DNA from 3 places in the Comamonas koreensis genome. Region 3 is predicted to be linked to each of the others. Evidence: riboswitches for the same ligand, from Rfam matches in the RefSeq annotation. Region 3 holds a riboswitch; each other region holds the start of a gene.
What was found. Region 3 has a riboswitch for cobalamin ahead of F0Q04_RS00800 (ABC transporter substrate-binding protein). Riboswitches for the same ligand answer to the same signal wherever they lie in the genome.
Positions count from the first base shown of each region.

Region 1: another riboswitch for cobalamin. It lies ahead of F0Q04_RS19165 (TonB-dependent receptor domain-containing protein); the one in region 3 lies ahead of F0Q04_RS00800 (ABC transporter substrate-binding protein).
Region 2: another riboswitch for cobalamin. It lies ahead of F0Q04_RS13765 (TonB-dependent receptor); the one in region 3 lies ahead of F0Q04_RS00800 (ABC transporter substrate-binding protein).

Region 1 is NZ_CP043575.1:4,200,632-4,205,287, forward strand. It holds gene F0Q04_RS19160 (cobyrinate a,c-diamide synthase) at 1-729, opposite strand, end outside; gene F0Q04_RS19165 (TonB-dependent receptor domain-containing protein) at 752-2,650, opposite strand; cobalamin riboswitch at 2,734-2,981, opposite strand; gene F0Q04_RS19170 (hypothetical protein) at 3,019-3,234, shown strand; gene F0Q04_RS19175 (cell division protein ZapA) at 3,234-3,653, shown strand; gene F0Q04_RS19180 (sulfite exporter TauE/SafE family protein) at 4,103-4,656, shown strand, end outside.
Region 2 is NZ_CP043575.1:3,035,226-3,039,881, reverse strand. It holds gene F0Q04_RS13775 (MFS transporter) at 1-15, shown strand, start outside; gene F0Q04_RS13770 (LysR substrate-binding domain-containing protein) at 198-1,142, shown strand; cobalamin riboswitch at 1,239-1,510, shown strand; gene F0Q04_RS13765 (TonB-dependent receptor) at 1,750-3,786, shown strand; gene F0Q04_RS13760 (ABC transporter substrate-binding protein) at 3,799-4,656, shown strand, end outside.
Region 3 is NZ_CP043575.1:170,334-174,989, forward strand. It holds gene F0Q04_RS00790 (ABC transporter ATP-binding protein) at 1-334, opposite strand, end outside; gene F0Q04_RS00795 (FecCD family ABC transporter permease) at 331-1,398, opposite strand; gene F0Q04_RS00800 (ABC transporter substrate-binding protein) at 1,426-2,448, opposite strand; cobalamin riboswitch at 2,709-2,934, opposite strand; gene F0Q04_RS00805 (GNAT family N-acetyltransferase) at 2,981-3,529, shown strand; gene F0Q04_RS00810 (F0F1 ATP synthase subunit epsilon) at 3,581-3,997, opposite strand; gene atpD (F0F1 ATP synthase subunit beta) at 4,069-4,656, opposite strand, start outside.

The DNA of each region.
Region 1 (4,656 bases), 1.2 Mb from region 3:
CACCGTCCAGCGCTGCTGCCACTCTTGCCAGCTCAGCTGGCCCAGCGGCGTTAGCGCCAGCACGTCGGCGGCGGCATCCAGGCGCTCGGCAGCGTCGTGCAGCTCATGGGCTGCCACCAGGCCCAGGTGGCGCTCGGGCAGCAGGTTGGCGCGCGGTTTCGCAGCATCGAGGCTCACCTGGTGCATCGCGCCCAGCCACAGTGCCGGGTCGCGCAGGCCGCTGCGCAGCAGCTCACCATGGTGGGCAGTGGCCACGCGGTTGGCCAGCACACCGGCCAGCTGCAGGCCTGGGTCATAGTGCTGCAGGCCATGGGCAATGGCGCCAAAGGTAGCGGCCATGGCCGATGCATCGACCACCACCACAGCGGAGATGCCCAGCGACTTGGCCAGCTCGGCCGCGCTGTTGGCACCATCGAACAGGCCCATCACGCCTTCGATCAGCAGCACATCGTTGCTTTGCGCGGCCTGAAACAGGCGTGCGCGCACATCCACTTCACCGTTCATCCAGCGATCCAGCGCATGCACGGGCTGGCCGCTGGCCAGGCGCAGCCACTGCGGATCGAGAAAATCCGGGCCGCATTTGAACACCTGGACCCGCCGGCCCTGGCGGGCATGCAGGCGCGCCAAGGCTGCCGTCACCGTGGTCTTGCCCTGGCCCGATGCGGGCGCCGCAATCAGCAGTGCCACGCAAGCGGCCGTTGGGCGGTCCTGAACCGTCGTCTCTGTCATGGCTGGCTTATCCCCTCTGCGCTCAGCGCGGCATCCACTTCACACCCACATACACGCTGCGACCTTCGGTGGCATAGGTGCGTGCGGTCTGGTAGCGCTTGTCGGCCAGGTTGTTGATACGGGCGATCAGGTTCACATCCTTGGCCACCTCGGTCTGCGCCGACAGGTTGAACAAGGTGTAGCCGCCCAGCACATTGGTGTTGGCGGCATTGTCAAAGCGCTTGGCGCTGGTCTGCAGGTCGGCCGCCCAGGTCCAACCGGCTGCACGCGTCTCGGCGCCCAGGGTGGCATAGCGCTTGGCGCGGCGCGCCAGCAGCTTGTCGTTTTCGGTATCGCGCGGGTTCTGGAAGTCGACCGAACCATGCAGGTTGAACGCGCCCAGCTTGGTCGTGGCCGCCAAGGTAATGCCTTCCAGGCGTGCCTTGCCCACATTGGCATAGCAGCCGAATTCGCTGTCGCAACTGCCGGGCGACGAGAAGTTGATCAGGTTGGTGACCCGGTTGCGGTAGGCCGTGGCCGAGAAGCTGTCGGCACCCTGCGCCCAGCGCAGGCCCAGCTCGGCATTGCGGCTTTTCTCGGGCTGCAGCGATGCGTCGCCGTATTCGCTAAAGCGCTGGTAGAGCGTGGGCGCGCGAAAGGCCGTGCCCACTGTCGCGGTGGCGCGCCAGTTGGTTGCAAAGGCATAGCCATAGGCAGCGCTGCCGGTGGTCTTGCCGCCGAACTCGCTGTCGTCATCCCGGCGCAGGTTCAGCTGCACCGTGTGCGGGCCGGTGTTCAGGCCATAGCCCAGCGCCAGCGCATTCTGGTGGCGGTCGCGGTCAATGCCGCCATTCGTCAGCGCGTCGTCACGCCGCTCCAGTGCGGCCGTCAAGGTGTGGACGCCCAGGCGCCAGGTATTTTGGAACAGGTAGTTATGCAGGCGCGTGTCCGTCTGGTAGGGCGAGGGCCGGGTCTCGTAATAGTCGCGCGACTGGCTGAACTGCAGCTTGGTACTGTAGTGCTCGGTCCACTGCGCCTGCCAGTTCAGGCCCAGCGCATACATCTTGTTGAGGCTGCGGTCGTCCTCGGTCAGGCTGCTGTCGTAGCCCGAGTTCACATCGCTGGCCAGCAAGGTGGCTTCGAGCCGGTGCTGGCCGTTGAGCTGGTAGCCCAGGCGGCCGCTGACCGCATTGCTGCGGTAGTCGTCCTTGTCTGGGTTGGCGGTGGCCACGGTGCGGGCATTGAAGCCATCGGTCTGCGAGCGGTTCAGACCCAGCGCGTAATCCCAGCCGTCGGCGCTGCCGGAGATACCGGCCTCGGCCGTGAACGTGCCCCGGTTGCCAAAGCCCAGGCCGACATAGGGCTGGGGCGTGCCCTCACCTTTCTTGGTGAAGATCTGCACTACGCCGCCCATCGCGTCCGAGCCGTAGACGGCAGCGGCCGGGCCGCGCAGCACTTCGATGCGATCGATCAGCGCCAGCGGAATCGATTGCCAGGAGGCGCCGCCGGTCGATTGCGAATCCATGCGCACGCCATCAACATAGACAGCGGTAAAGCGCGAATCGGCGCCGCGCATGAACACGCTGGTCGTCGTGCCCGGCCCGCCGTTGCGCGAAATCTGGATGCCCGGCACGCGCGCCAGCACATCGGCCACGCTGCCCGGGCCCTGGCGCTCGATGGTCTGCGCATCGATGATGGACATGTCGGCCACCAGATCGGACAGCGGCTGCTCGATGCGGTTGGCGGTCACCACCATCTCTTGCAGGTTTTTACCCTCTGTTTCCAGGGCGGCTGGGGCCTGCTGCGCCTGTGCTGGCAGCGCAAACAGGGGCAGCGCCGCTGCGATGGCCAAGGCCAAAAAACGGGGGGTATGGAGGGTGCGCGAGCGGGGCGCAAGCGCGGGACGCGCGCAGGGGCGTGTCGAAAAAGCAGAGGAAAACATGCACTGAGTTGGTGATGAACCACCCCGCGCCAGCCTCCCCGCCGGCAATGGGGAACACGGAAGCCGCGGCAAGGCCTCAGCCACGCGCCTCCACTATTGTTGGCCGGTATCCGGGCTGGCGATGACACAGCACACGCCTTCCCAAACACTTGTTCAAGGTATTCAGTGGCATAGTGGTGGCTGTGGATGGCGCAAAAGCCAACCATCGCTTACCGTTGCGGGGGCAGCGCAGGTTGCGTAAGGCTTGTAGGGCACAAGCGGCGCTCCTGCTTCCCGTTGAACTGCCCCCATGTGAACCACTGGGGCGAGCACCAACGGGTACAATTTTAGCGTTAAACCCATTGCGCACTTAAGAAGACTGTCTCTCTATGGCCACTACGCCTTCTATGGATCTGATGCTTGAGCGGGTGGAGGCACTGCTGAGCCGTCATGAGGCTTTGCAACGCGCCCACGCCCAATTGCAAGAGCAAGTCACCACCCTGACCCAGGAGCGCGACTCCCTCCAATCGCGCCTGACAGCGGCCCGCGCCCGCGTGGATGCACTGATCGAACGCCTGCCCAAGACCTTTGACCAGGACGAATGATGAAACAGCTGGAAGTACACATCATGCAGCAAAGCTATATGCTGGGCTGCCCCGAAGGCCAGGAAGCACGTCTGCTGGCTGCCGTCAAGCATGTCGATGAGGCCATGAGCGGCATCCGCGACGCGGGCAAGATCCGTGGCCGCGAGCGCATCGCTGTGCTGGCGGCCCTCAATGTCGCTTTTGACCTGCTTGATTTGCAAGTGCAAAACAGCCAGCTCAGCCAGACCGCAGACGCCCTGCAGGCGCAAGCTGCTGCGCAGTCTGCCGCGATGGTTGAGGTCCAGGCCCAGACCGCCCCTGGGGACCAGGCGAGCCTGGACTGGGATGCGCCCCGTGTGCAGTCGGTGATGCAACGGCTGGACGCGGCGCTGGCGCCGGCCCCCGCGCAACCGGCCGACACCCTGGGCACCAGCGCTTGAGGCACTGCCGCGAGCAGGCGCCAACACCAGATTGCCGCGCCATGCAATGCCTGGCTGCAAAATATCACGCCACCCATTGCTCAATCTGGCTAACCAGCTATCTTTTTTGACCAATCCAGGCACATTGAATTGCAGTTTTGGTGGGTGCGGCAGGCGCGAGCGATTACAATGAAAGCGTTCGCAGCCCTGCTGGACTTTATAGTTCCTTGAACCAATGCTCTACGAGCACGGGCTTGGTACATTACCTATTGAGCGTGATCGTCTCGCGTCAGATGAACCCAACGATAGGTTGCCCTCGCCCACCTGAACCCCCGGTTCAGGATGACGGTCCAGTGGATCCGCTGCGAACACCTGATTTTTTCGGGCAGGCTCCGCCCAACCTGTCTTCTCCTCTCCGCGACAGCGGGGTTTCAGGCCACCTGTTTCAGGTGGCCTTTTTACTGCGCGCCATGACTGATCCTCTTGTTTTGCTGCCGCTGTCGTTTCTGGGCCTGATCGGCGGTTTTCTGGCGGGCCTGCTGGGCATTGGCGGCGGCATGGTGCTGGTGCCCTTCATCACCTACATCCTGGGCACCCAGGGCGTGGCGCCGGAGCTGGCGATCAAGATGGCGATTGCCACCTCGATGGCGACCATCGTCTTCACCTCGATGTCCAGCGTGCGCGCCCACCACCAGCATGGCGCGGTGCGCTGGGACCTTGTCAAACGCCTGGCCCCGGGCATTGTGCTGGGCGGCCTGCTGGCCAGCCTGGGTATTTTTGCGGTGCTCAAGGGCAGCTACCTGGGTTTGTTTTTTGGCCTGTTCATTGGCTACTCGGCACTGCGCATGTTCCGCAAGCCCAACAGCCAGGCCATGCGCGCCATGCCGGGCACGGCCGGCCAGCTGGCTGCGGGTGGCGTGATCGGCTGCCTCTCGGGCCTGGTGGGCGCGGGCGGCGCCTTCATCAGCGTGCCTTTCATGACTTGGTGCAGCGTGCCGATGCACAACGCGGTAGCCACGAGCTC
Region 2 (4,656 bases), 2.4 Mb from region 3:
GATCCGGTCCAGTAAGGCCATGCGCTGCTGAGCGCTGCGCCAGCCCGAACGCATCCTTTCTGGATGCGTTTTTTTATGCATCAGCGGGGCAGGGCGCAGCAGGCAAGAGCGGTGGCATGCCGGCCCGCTGGGCGCCGGGCTGCGACCTATAATCATCGCCAGCCCGGGCTCTGCCTCTCCTGGCCTGGCGCTCCTCCATGAAATACAAGCTCCCGCCCCTGCAGCCACTGCGCGTGTTCGAGTCCGTCTACCGCCATGGCTCGATCCGCAAGGCGGCCGACGAGCTGTGCCTGACGCCACAGGCCGCCAGCCAGCAACTCAAGCAATTGGAAAGTGCGCTGGATGTGCAACTTTTCGAGCGCGGCGCGCGGGGCCTGGCGGCCAGCGCCGAGGCGCAGACCTTGTACCACTATGTGGAGCAGGGGCTCGATGCACTGAGCCAGGGGCTGGAAGCCGTGCGCTCCCACTACAAGGCTGCGCAGTTCCATATCCAGGTCAGCCCATACTTTGCAACCCAGTACCTGATCCGCTCGCTGCCCTCGTTCACCAAGGATTACCCGGAGCTCGATCTGCGCATCTCCATCGGTGTGGAGCTGCCTTCGTTCGATAGCGGCGATCTGGATGCAGCCATTGTCTGGGGCTACGGCGGTGTGGACCACCTCGATGAAACGCCGCTGCTCGAAGACCTCAAGGTGATCGTGGCTGCGCCGCAGCTGCTGGCCGAGCACCCGGTGGAGACAGCGCAGGATTTGCCGCACCACCGGCTGATATCGCCGCTGACGCACAACAGTCTGTGGCAGGACATTTATGCGATGCTGGGCCTGGAGCCCGGCGGCAAGCATGTCAGCCCCATGCTGCTGCACACGCACGATGCGATGCTGCAAGCCGTTCTCAGCGGGCAGGGCGTGGGCCTGCTGTCCTATGTCGATGCGCTCAGCTATATCCACAGCGGCAAGCTGCTCGCACCCTTTGGGGCCGAGCTGCTGCGCCAACTGCCGATGGACAGAACGCCCAAGTTCCACCTCTACACCCGCCGGGGCGGGGGAGAGCGCCCAATCCAGGCCAGCTTTCGGCAGTGGCTGCTGGGCCAGCTGCGCAGCACTGACTTCATCGGCTATGCGACGCGGCTGCCGCAGGGCTGATACAGCCACTGGGGCATGCGCTGTATCGCCCAGCTGACACAGGCCATGGCCAAAAGGCACTGCCCGGGCTTGCGGCTGGTACACTGGCTGCGCTTTGAAAAAAGCCTATCTACAGGTGCTCGCATGCGAGTGAAACGGGAACAAGGTCGGGAGTGCGCTCCCCCAAGCCTTGGCTGCCCCCGCAACGGTAGACAGGAAACGTAGCCGATGCGGCCCGCTCCCACGCGGGCCCAGTCACTGGGGTTGAGAGAGTGTCCACGCCTGCCAGGCAATAAGACACCCGCACCCTGGGAAGACCGGCTACCGGGTCAGCGCCTGCGCTGCACCGCCTGTAAGCCCGGAGACCGGCCTGTTCCTAGTCGCAGTGCGCGCTGTGCCTCTGGCCAGCACGTGCTCTCTCAACTGTCTGCGGGGTGTGGACGGCGGTTCTTCGCGCGACCCCGTCTTGGGGGGTGACCGCGTGCAGTGCAGCCCCCGCATCAGGCAGTTAGCGCCTTTTGTTCAAATGACTGCAGTTCCTTTTCCGAAAAACCGGCTCCTGGCCGCCCAGCGGCTCTCTTCCTCCTTGCGCCTGGTAGGCAGCTCCTGTGTTCTGTGTTTGCCCGCCTTGGGCATCGCAGTAGCCCATGCCCAAGAAGCCTCACTGCCTGAAGTGGTGGTGAGCGACCAGCGCAGCGAGCCCAATGCGCTCCAGCTGCCGTCGACCTCGGCGAGCAAGCTGGCCGTGCCGCTGCAGGACCTGCCCGCCAGTGTCAGCTCGGTCTCGGCCGTGCAGGTACAAGAGCGTGCCGACTACGAGGTGGTCGATGCCGTGGGCCGCAGCGTGGGCCTGAGTGCCAATGGCACGCCTGGCAATGGCGGGCTGTCGTTCTCCAGCCGGGGCTTTACCGGTGTGAACTCGGTCGGCGTGGCCGAAGACGGGCTGAGCCTGGGGGTTGCAGCCGGCACCGTGGCCTATCCCAATTCCAGCTGGGGCTATGAGCGCTTTGATGTGCTGCGCGGCCCCGCATCGCTGATGTACGGCAGCGGCACCATGGGCGCCACGGTGAACGCGGTGCGCAAGGAACCCAGCCGCAGTACATCGACCGAAGTGCTGCTGGGCGCTGGCTCCCACGGCACCGCCCGCGCGGGCCTGGGCAGCACCGGCGCGCTGAGCGACAGCCTGAGCTACCGCCTGGATGTTTACGGCGATCGCACCGATGGCGAGCGCCAACTGGGAAACAGCGACAGCAAGAAGATCATGAGCGCCATCCGCTGGCAGGCGAGCAGCGATCTGCGCCTGGACCTGACGGCCGATGTCAGCGACCAAAGGCCCGAGCGCTACTTTGGCACCCCGGTGGTCGATGGCAAGCCGGTGGCGGCGCTGGGCGACCGCAATTTCAACTTTCTCGACAGCGACATCCACTACAAGGACCAGCGCTACAAATTGAGGGCCGAGTGGAATGTGAGCGAGGCGCTGGTGCTGCGCAACGAGACCTACCATATGAAGGCCGACCGCCACTGGAAGAACATCGAAGGCTATGACTACGATGCCAGCACGCGCACGGTTCACCGCTACGACTACCTGGAGATCGGCCACGACCTGGAGCAAAGCGGCAACCGCTTAGGCGCCGTTTTCAAGCCCGGCCAGCATGAGATAGCGATGGGCTGGGATGTGTCGCAGGCCAAGTTCACTGCGCTCAACAGCTCGCCCTATACCGGTGAATCCGATGTGCCGCTGACCGGTAGCACCAGTGGCTACTGGGACAGCCCAGACCCTTACAAGCCGCGCATGACCTCGCGCATCCGCCAAAACGCCTTCTACCTGGAAGACGCCTGGAAGCTGGGCGAGCAGTGGCTGCTGATGGCCGGCCTGCGCCGCGACCTCTATGATTTTGACCGCATGGATTTGCTGAGCCAAGCCCGCTTTGACAAGACCTTGGGCGGCACCTCTTGGCGCCTGGGCCTCACGCACAAGCTGGACCAGAACACCAGCCTCTATGCCCAGGTCAGTACCGGCCATGACCCGGTCAACAGCCTGCTGTCGCTGACCCAGTCGCAAACCGGCTTTACATTGAGCAAAGGCCGCCAGGTGGAAGTGGGCATCAAGCAGCAGCTGCCCAATGGCCAGGGCGAATGGACCCTGGCGGTCTTTGATATCCGCAAGAAGGACATCATCACCCGCGATCCGGACCGGCCAGCGCTGTTGATCCAGGGCGGCAAGCAGTCGTCCAAGGGGATCGAGCTGGCAGGCAGCTGGCGGGCGACCAAGGCCTGGCGCTTCGAGGGCAACCTGGGCTATGCGGATGCCCAGTTCGACGAGCTGCTCGAAGGCGCCACAGCCATTGACCGCGCTGGCAACCAGCCGGCCAATGTACCGCGCTACACGGCCAATGCCTGGGCCCATTACCAGACGGGCGATTGGCGCGCATCGCTGGGCCTGCGCCATGTTGCCAGCCGCTACACCAGCAATGCCAATACCGCGCAGCTCCCCGCCTACACGGTGGCCGATGCGGTGCTGGGCTGGAACCTGAACCGCACAACCACCTTGAACCTGGTGGGCCGCAATCTGGCCAACAAACGCTATGCTGCATCGTCCTACGGCTCGCAATGGCTGATGGGCAATGGCCGCAGCTTTGAGCTAATGGCCCATCTGCGTTTCTGAGCAAGGTAGAGCATGACCACAAGCGCTTCCCGGCAAACCCTGCGTGCCCTGGCGGCAGCTGCTGCCCTGGTGCTGACCGGCTGCGACCGGCCAGGGGGCCAGCAGCCGCCCAGCCGCCCCAGCCAGGCGGCGGCCATCCCCATGGCCGAAGCGGCAGCAGTGCCCGCAGGCCTGCGGGCTGCGCCGTTGGAGATCGATGTCTGCGGCCAGCCCCAGCGCTATGACCGGGTGCCGCAGCGTGCCATCACGCACGATGTGAACATCACCGAGATGTTCCTGTTTCTGGGCCTGGGGCCCAGGCTGGTCGGCTACTCGGGCATACCGTCGCGCAAGGAAATCAGCCCCGAGCTGATGACCCAGCTCGCCCAGGTGCCCAAGCTGTCATCGCAGGACATGAACCTGGAAAACATGCTCGAGGCCCGCGCCGACTTTGTGTTTGGCGGCTGGAGCTATGGCTTTCGCCCCGGCGGGGTGACGCCCGAGCTGCTGGCCCAGCATGGCGTGGCCAGCTATGTGCTGTCCGAGTCCTGCATCCATGTGCAAAAGCGCGAGCGTGTGGCGCTGGGCGACACCTTGGCAGACCTGCGCAATGTGGCGCGTATCTTTGCTATCGAAGCCCAAGCGCAAGGGCAGATTGACAAATTGCAGGCCTCGATCGACCAGCTGGCCGCGCAGATGCAGGGCAATACGCACAGGCCGCGCGTCTTTGTGTTTGACAGCGGCGAGAAGATACCCACGACCGTGGGCGGTTTTGGCATGCCCCAGGCCATGCTCGATGCCGCAGGCGGCAGCAATATCTTTGCCGACATCGCCAGCAACTGGCCCAAGGGCAACTGGGAGGATGTGATCACCCGCGATCCGGAATGGATC
Region 3 (4,656 bases):
GCCCCAGCGCCACCGCGTCTTCGACGCTGATGGCATCGTGCGTCTCGGCCATCTGCGCCACCAGGGCCAGCTCGCGCGCAATGGCGCGGCGCCCCCTCTTGTGCAGCGGCTGACCCTGCAGCAGCACCTGGCCCTCGTTGGGCCGGATCACACCGGCGAGCAAGCGCAGCAGGCTGGATTTGCCCGAGCCGTTGGGGCCGATCAGCCCCAGCATTTCGTGGCGCTGCACCGGCAGGCTGAGCTGCTCGACAACCGGCCGGCCCTGCAGGCGCAGGCCCAGAGCACAGGCCTGCAACACGGGTTGATCCGCCGAGACCAGAGGTGCCGCCGTCATCCGCGCCTCCGCTGGCTTTGGAGCAGGATGACGGCAAACACCGGCGCCCCGACCAGGGCGGTGATGACGCCAATGGGCAGCACCTGGCCCCGGATCAGGGTGCGCGAGAGCACATCGGCGGCGATCAGAAACACCGCGCCCATCATCGCGCTGGCAGGCACCAGTCGCCGGTGGCTGACGCCGACCAGCATGCGCGCGGCATGTGGAATCACCAGGCCGACAAAGCCGATCGCGCCAACGATGGAGACCATGACGGCCGTCATCAGCGCCGCGGCCAGCAGCAGCACCAGTTGCACACGGCGCACCGGCACGCCCAGCGCGGCCGCCGATTCGCTGCCAAAGGTGAAGGCATCGAGCGCGCGCGTATGCAGCAGGCACAGCAGCAAACCGGTGATCGCGATGCAGGCGGTGAGCACGGTATCGGGCCAGCGCACGCCGCTCAGGCTGCCCAGCAGCCAGAACATGATGCCCCGGGCCTGCTCGGCACTGCCCGACTTGGTGATGATGAGCGAGGTCAGCGCATTGAACAGCTGCGAGCCCGCAATGCCGGCCAGCACAATCTGGCCGCTGTTGCGCAGCCCGCCGCTGCCGGCGGCGTGGGCCAGCAGGGCGACCAGTGCAAATGCGCAGAGCGCGCCAAAAAAGGCGCCCACGGTCATCGAGATGGCGCCCGCGCCGATGCCCACGACGGTCACCAGCACTGCGCCGGTGGAGGCCCCGGCAGAGATGCCGAGCAAATAGGGTTCGGCCAGCGCATTGCGCAGCAGCGATTGCAAAATGACGCCCGAGACCGCCAGGCCCGCGCCGCAGCTGGCCGCCACCAGCGCGCGGGGCAGGCGGTAGTTCCAGACAATGCCCTGGCTGATGGGATCGATGGCGTAGTGGGCACCGGCCAGCTTGTTGGCCAGCACCTGCAGCACCAGGCTGGGCGACAGCGCCGTCTCGCCAATGGCGATGCCCAGCGCCACGCTCAGCAGCATCGCCAGTGCCGCGCCCAGGCACCAGGCGGCCCCATGCAGCGGCCTGCGCAGCGCCGATGGGCGCGCTGATGCCGTTGCCACCATTATGCAGAGCCTTGCATCAGCGGCTGATCAACGCGCGGCCGCTGGGCCGAGCTTGCGTACCGCATCGCTGATCTGCTCCATGCCATCGACCAGGCGGATCGAGCCTTGCAGCGCATCGGCATCAACAATGACGATGCGGTTGTTCTTGACCGCATCCATGTGCTGGGTGACCGGGTCCATCTTCAGAAACTCCAGCTTCTTTTGGTAGTCGTCCGCAGGGAAGCGGCGGCGGTCCATGCGGGCGATCACCAGGACCGAGGGGTTGGCCTTGGCAATCGTCTCCCAGCCCACGGTGGGCCATTCTTCGGACGAGTCGACGATATTGCGCAGGCCCAAGGTCTGCAGCATGTAGCCGGCAACGCCATTCTTACCAGCCATATACGGGTCGATGGCCAGATCGGCGCTGGAGAACCACAGCGCAGCCGAGAGGTTCGGCTGCTGCGCCGCCTGGACCTTGGCGACCGCTTTGGCCTGGCGCTCGCGCAGGTCCTTGACCAGGCGCTCGCCCTGGGGCTGCACATCAAAGAGCTGCGCCAGTTGCGTGATGCTCTTGTAGAGCGCCTGCACATCGTAGGCCGCGGTGCGGGTGCCATCGGCGCCCTTGAGGTTGTTCTTGCCTTCACAGTCGGAGGGCATCGCATAGGTGGCAATGCCCAGGTCATGGAACTGCTCGCGCGTGCCCACGACGCCGTCCTTGCCGACCATCCACTCGAACTGCGACACCACCAGTGCCGGGCGCTTGCCGATCACCGACTCGAAGCTCGGGTCGTTGTCCGCAAGGCGTGGCACCTTGTCATTGATCGCCTTGAACTGGGGCAGCACGGCGTTGAACCACAGCGAGGTGCCCACCAGCTTGTCGCCCAGACCCAGCGCATACAGCATCTCGGTGCCGGCCTGGCCGATGGTGACGACCGAGGCGGGCGCCTGCTTGAGGGACACCGCGTAGCCGCAGTTGTGCAGCTGCATCGGATAAGGGGCAGCCCAGGCGGACAGCGAGGTGAATACACAGGTAGCCAACAGGGCAGGCAGCGCAAAACGGCGAACAGGCATCGGAATCGTCTCTCTAGGTAGAGGCTGGGCATGCGGGCCGTGCGAGCCGATCCGGTGCGGGGCGCTGCCCGGTGGAGCCAGGACAGGCTTGCGCAGACGAGACGCTGCTCACCGCCCGGACACCCCGCCGGTCATGATCAAAACACACGCACATCCGCCATGAATGGGTTTGCATCACCGGTGTTTGCGATGTTCGCCTTGCAGCGCGCAAACCGGTGGCATGCCTGTTTCTCTGTGCAAACCAGGGGCTTGCCAGTGGGTTGTGAATGCATGACCTTGGCAGGTCTCCTGACTGGCCGGTCTGCGCAGACCATCGCCTTCCCGAACCGCAGTTCAGTGGCGCATGGATGGCCTGCTCGTGGCCTACAGTTGCGGGGGCAGTTCCGTTTGGGGCGCTGGCTGCCGGCTCGCGCTCCCTGGATTCCCTCATGCCCCGGCACCCTGCCGTGCGCATGTTCTTGCGAAACCAAAGTGGCTGTACTGTAGCCGATTTACAGGGCCTGCATGCTAAGCTGCAGGCCGTTTGATGGCCATGAACCACCCACCCACTACACCCAGCGCATACGGCATCCGCCGCGTTGAACATCTCGCGCCGGTGGCGGCCTTTTTGCAGGCGGCGCGCCAAACCATGTTTGGCGATCGGGTCGATACCAACACGCCGCAGGCCGACCTGCGCGACTTTGCCTCGGTCTACGCATCGCCCGGCGGCTGCATGCTGGCGGCCTGGCAGGGCGACCGCGTCATCGGCAGCATTGCCTACCGCGCCTATGACGGGCGCTTTGCCCATCTGACCGTGCCCAGTGCAGGCACCGCCGAGGTGGTGCGCTTGTATGTGGACCCGGCCTGGCGCCGGCAAGGCCTGGCTGGCGTGCTGTTCGCGCAGCTGCGTCAGCGGGCGCTGCAGCAGGGTGTGCAGCGGCTCTACCTGCACACGCATCCTTTTTTGCCAGGCGCGCAAACCTTCTGGCAGCGCCAGGGTTTTATCACCCTGCACCAGGATGCCGACCCGCTGTGGCAAACCATCCATATGCAGCAGGTGCTGCAGACGGGGCCTGCTCCGACGCATCCGGTACGGGCGTAAAAAAACCACCGCATGCGGTGGTTTTCCTGTGGCAGTTGCGCAAACAGCGGATCAGCGCTTCTTGCGGTATTTTTGCAGGGCGGCAATCTGGGCGGCCATGACGGACAGCTCGGATTGGGCCTTGGCCAGGTCAAGCTCGCCCTTGGCGTTCTTGAGGGCTTCTTCAGCCTTTTGCTTGGCTTCAACCGCTTTTTGCTCGTCCAGGTCCTTGCCGCGCACAGCGGTGTCGGACAGCACGGTCACGCAGTCGGGTTGCACTTCGAGAATGCCACCAGCCACGAAGATGAACTCTTCGCCGCCGTCGGCCTTCTCAATGCGCACCGAACCCGGCTTGATGCGGGTGATCAACGGCGTGTGGCGGGCGTAGATACCGAGTTCGCCCATTTCACCAGGCAAAGCCACAAAGCGGGCTTCGCCGGAGAAGATGGATTCTTCAGCACTGACCACATCAACGTGGAAGGTGTTCATCTTTGATCCTCAGAGTGAAAAAGAAACTAGTTTGCGAGCAGGGCTGCGTGCGGCAGCCCGTTCTGCAAAGCTTAGATCTTCTTCGCCTTCTCGATGGCTTCGTCGATCGTGCCAACCATGTAGAAGGCTTGCTCGGGCAGGTGGTCGCACTCGCCGTTGACGATCATCTTGAAGCCGCGGATGGTTTCCGACAGCGGCACGTACTTGCCTGGAGCGCCCGTGAACACTTCAGCAACGTGGAAAGGCTGCGACAGGAAACGCTGGATCTTGCGAGCGCGGGCCACGACGAGCTTGTCTTCGGGAGCCAGTTCGTCCATACCCAGAATCGCAATGATGTCGCGCAGTTCGGTGTAGCGCTGCAGGGTACCCTGCACTTGGCGGGCGACCGAGTAGTGCTCTTCACCGACCACTTGGGGGTCCAGCTGGCGGCTGGTCGACGCCAGGGGGTCCACCGCAGGGTAGATACCCAGCGAAGCAATGTCACGCGACAGCGCCACGGTGGAGTCCAAGTGGGCGAAGGTCGTTGCTGGCGATGGATCGGTGTAATCGTCCGCTGGCACGTACACGGCCTGGATCGAGGTGATCGAACCCACCTTGGTCGAGGTGATACGCTCTTGCAGACGGCCCATTTCTTCGGCCAGCGTAGGCTGGTAGCCCAC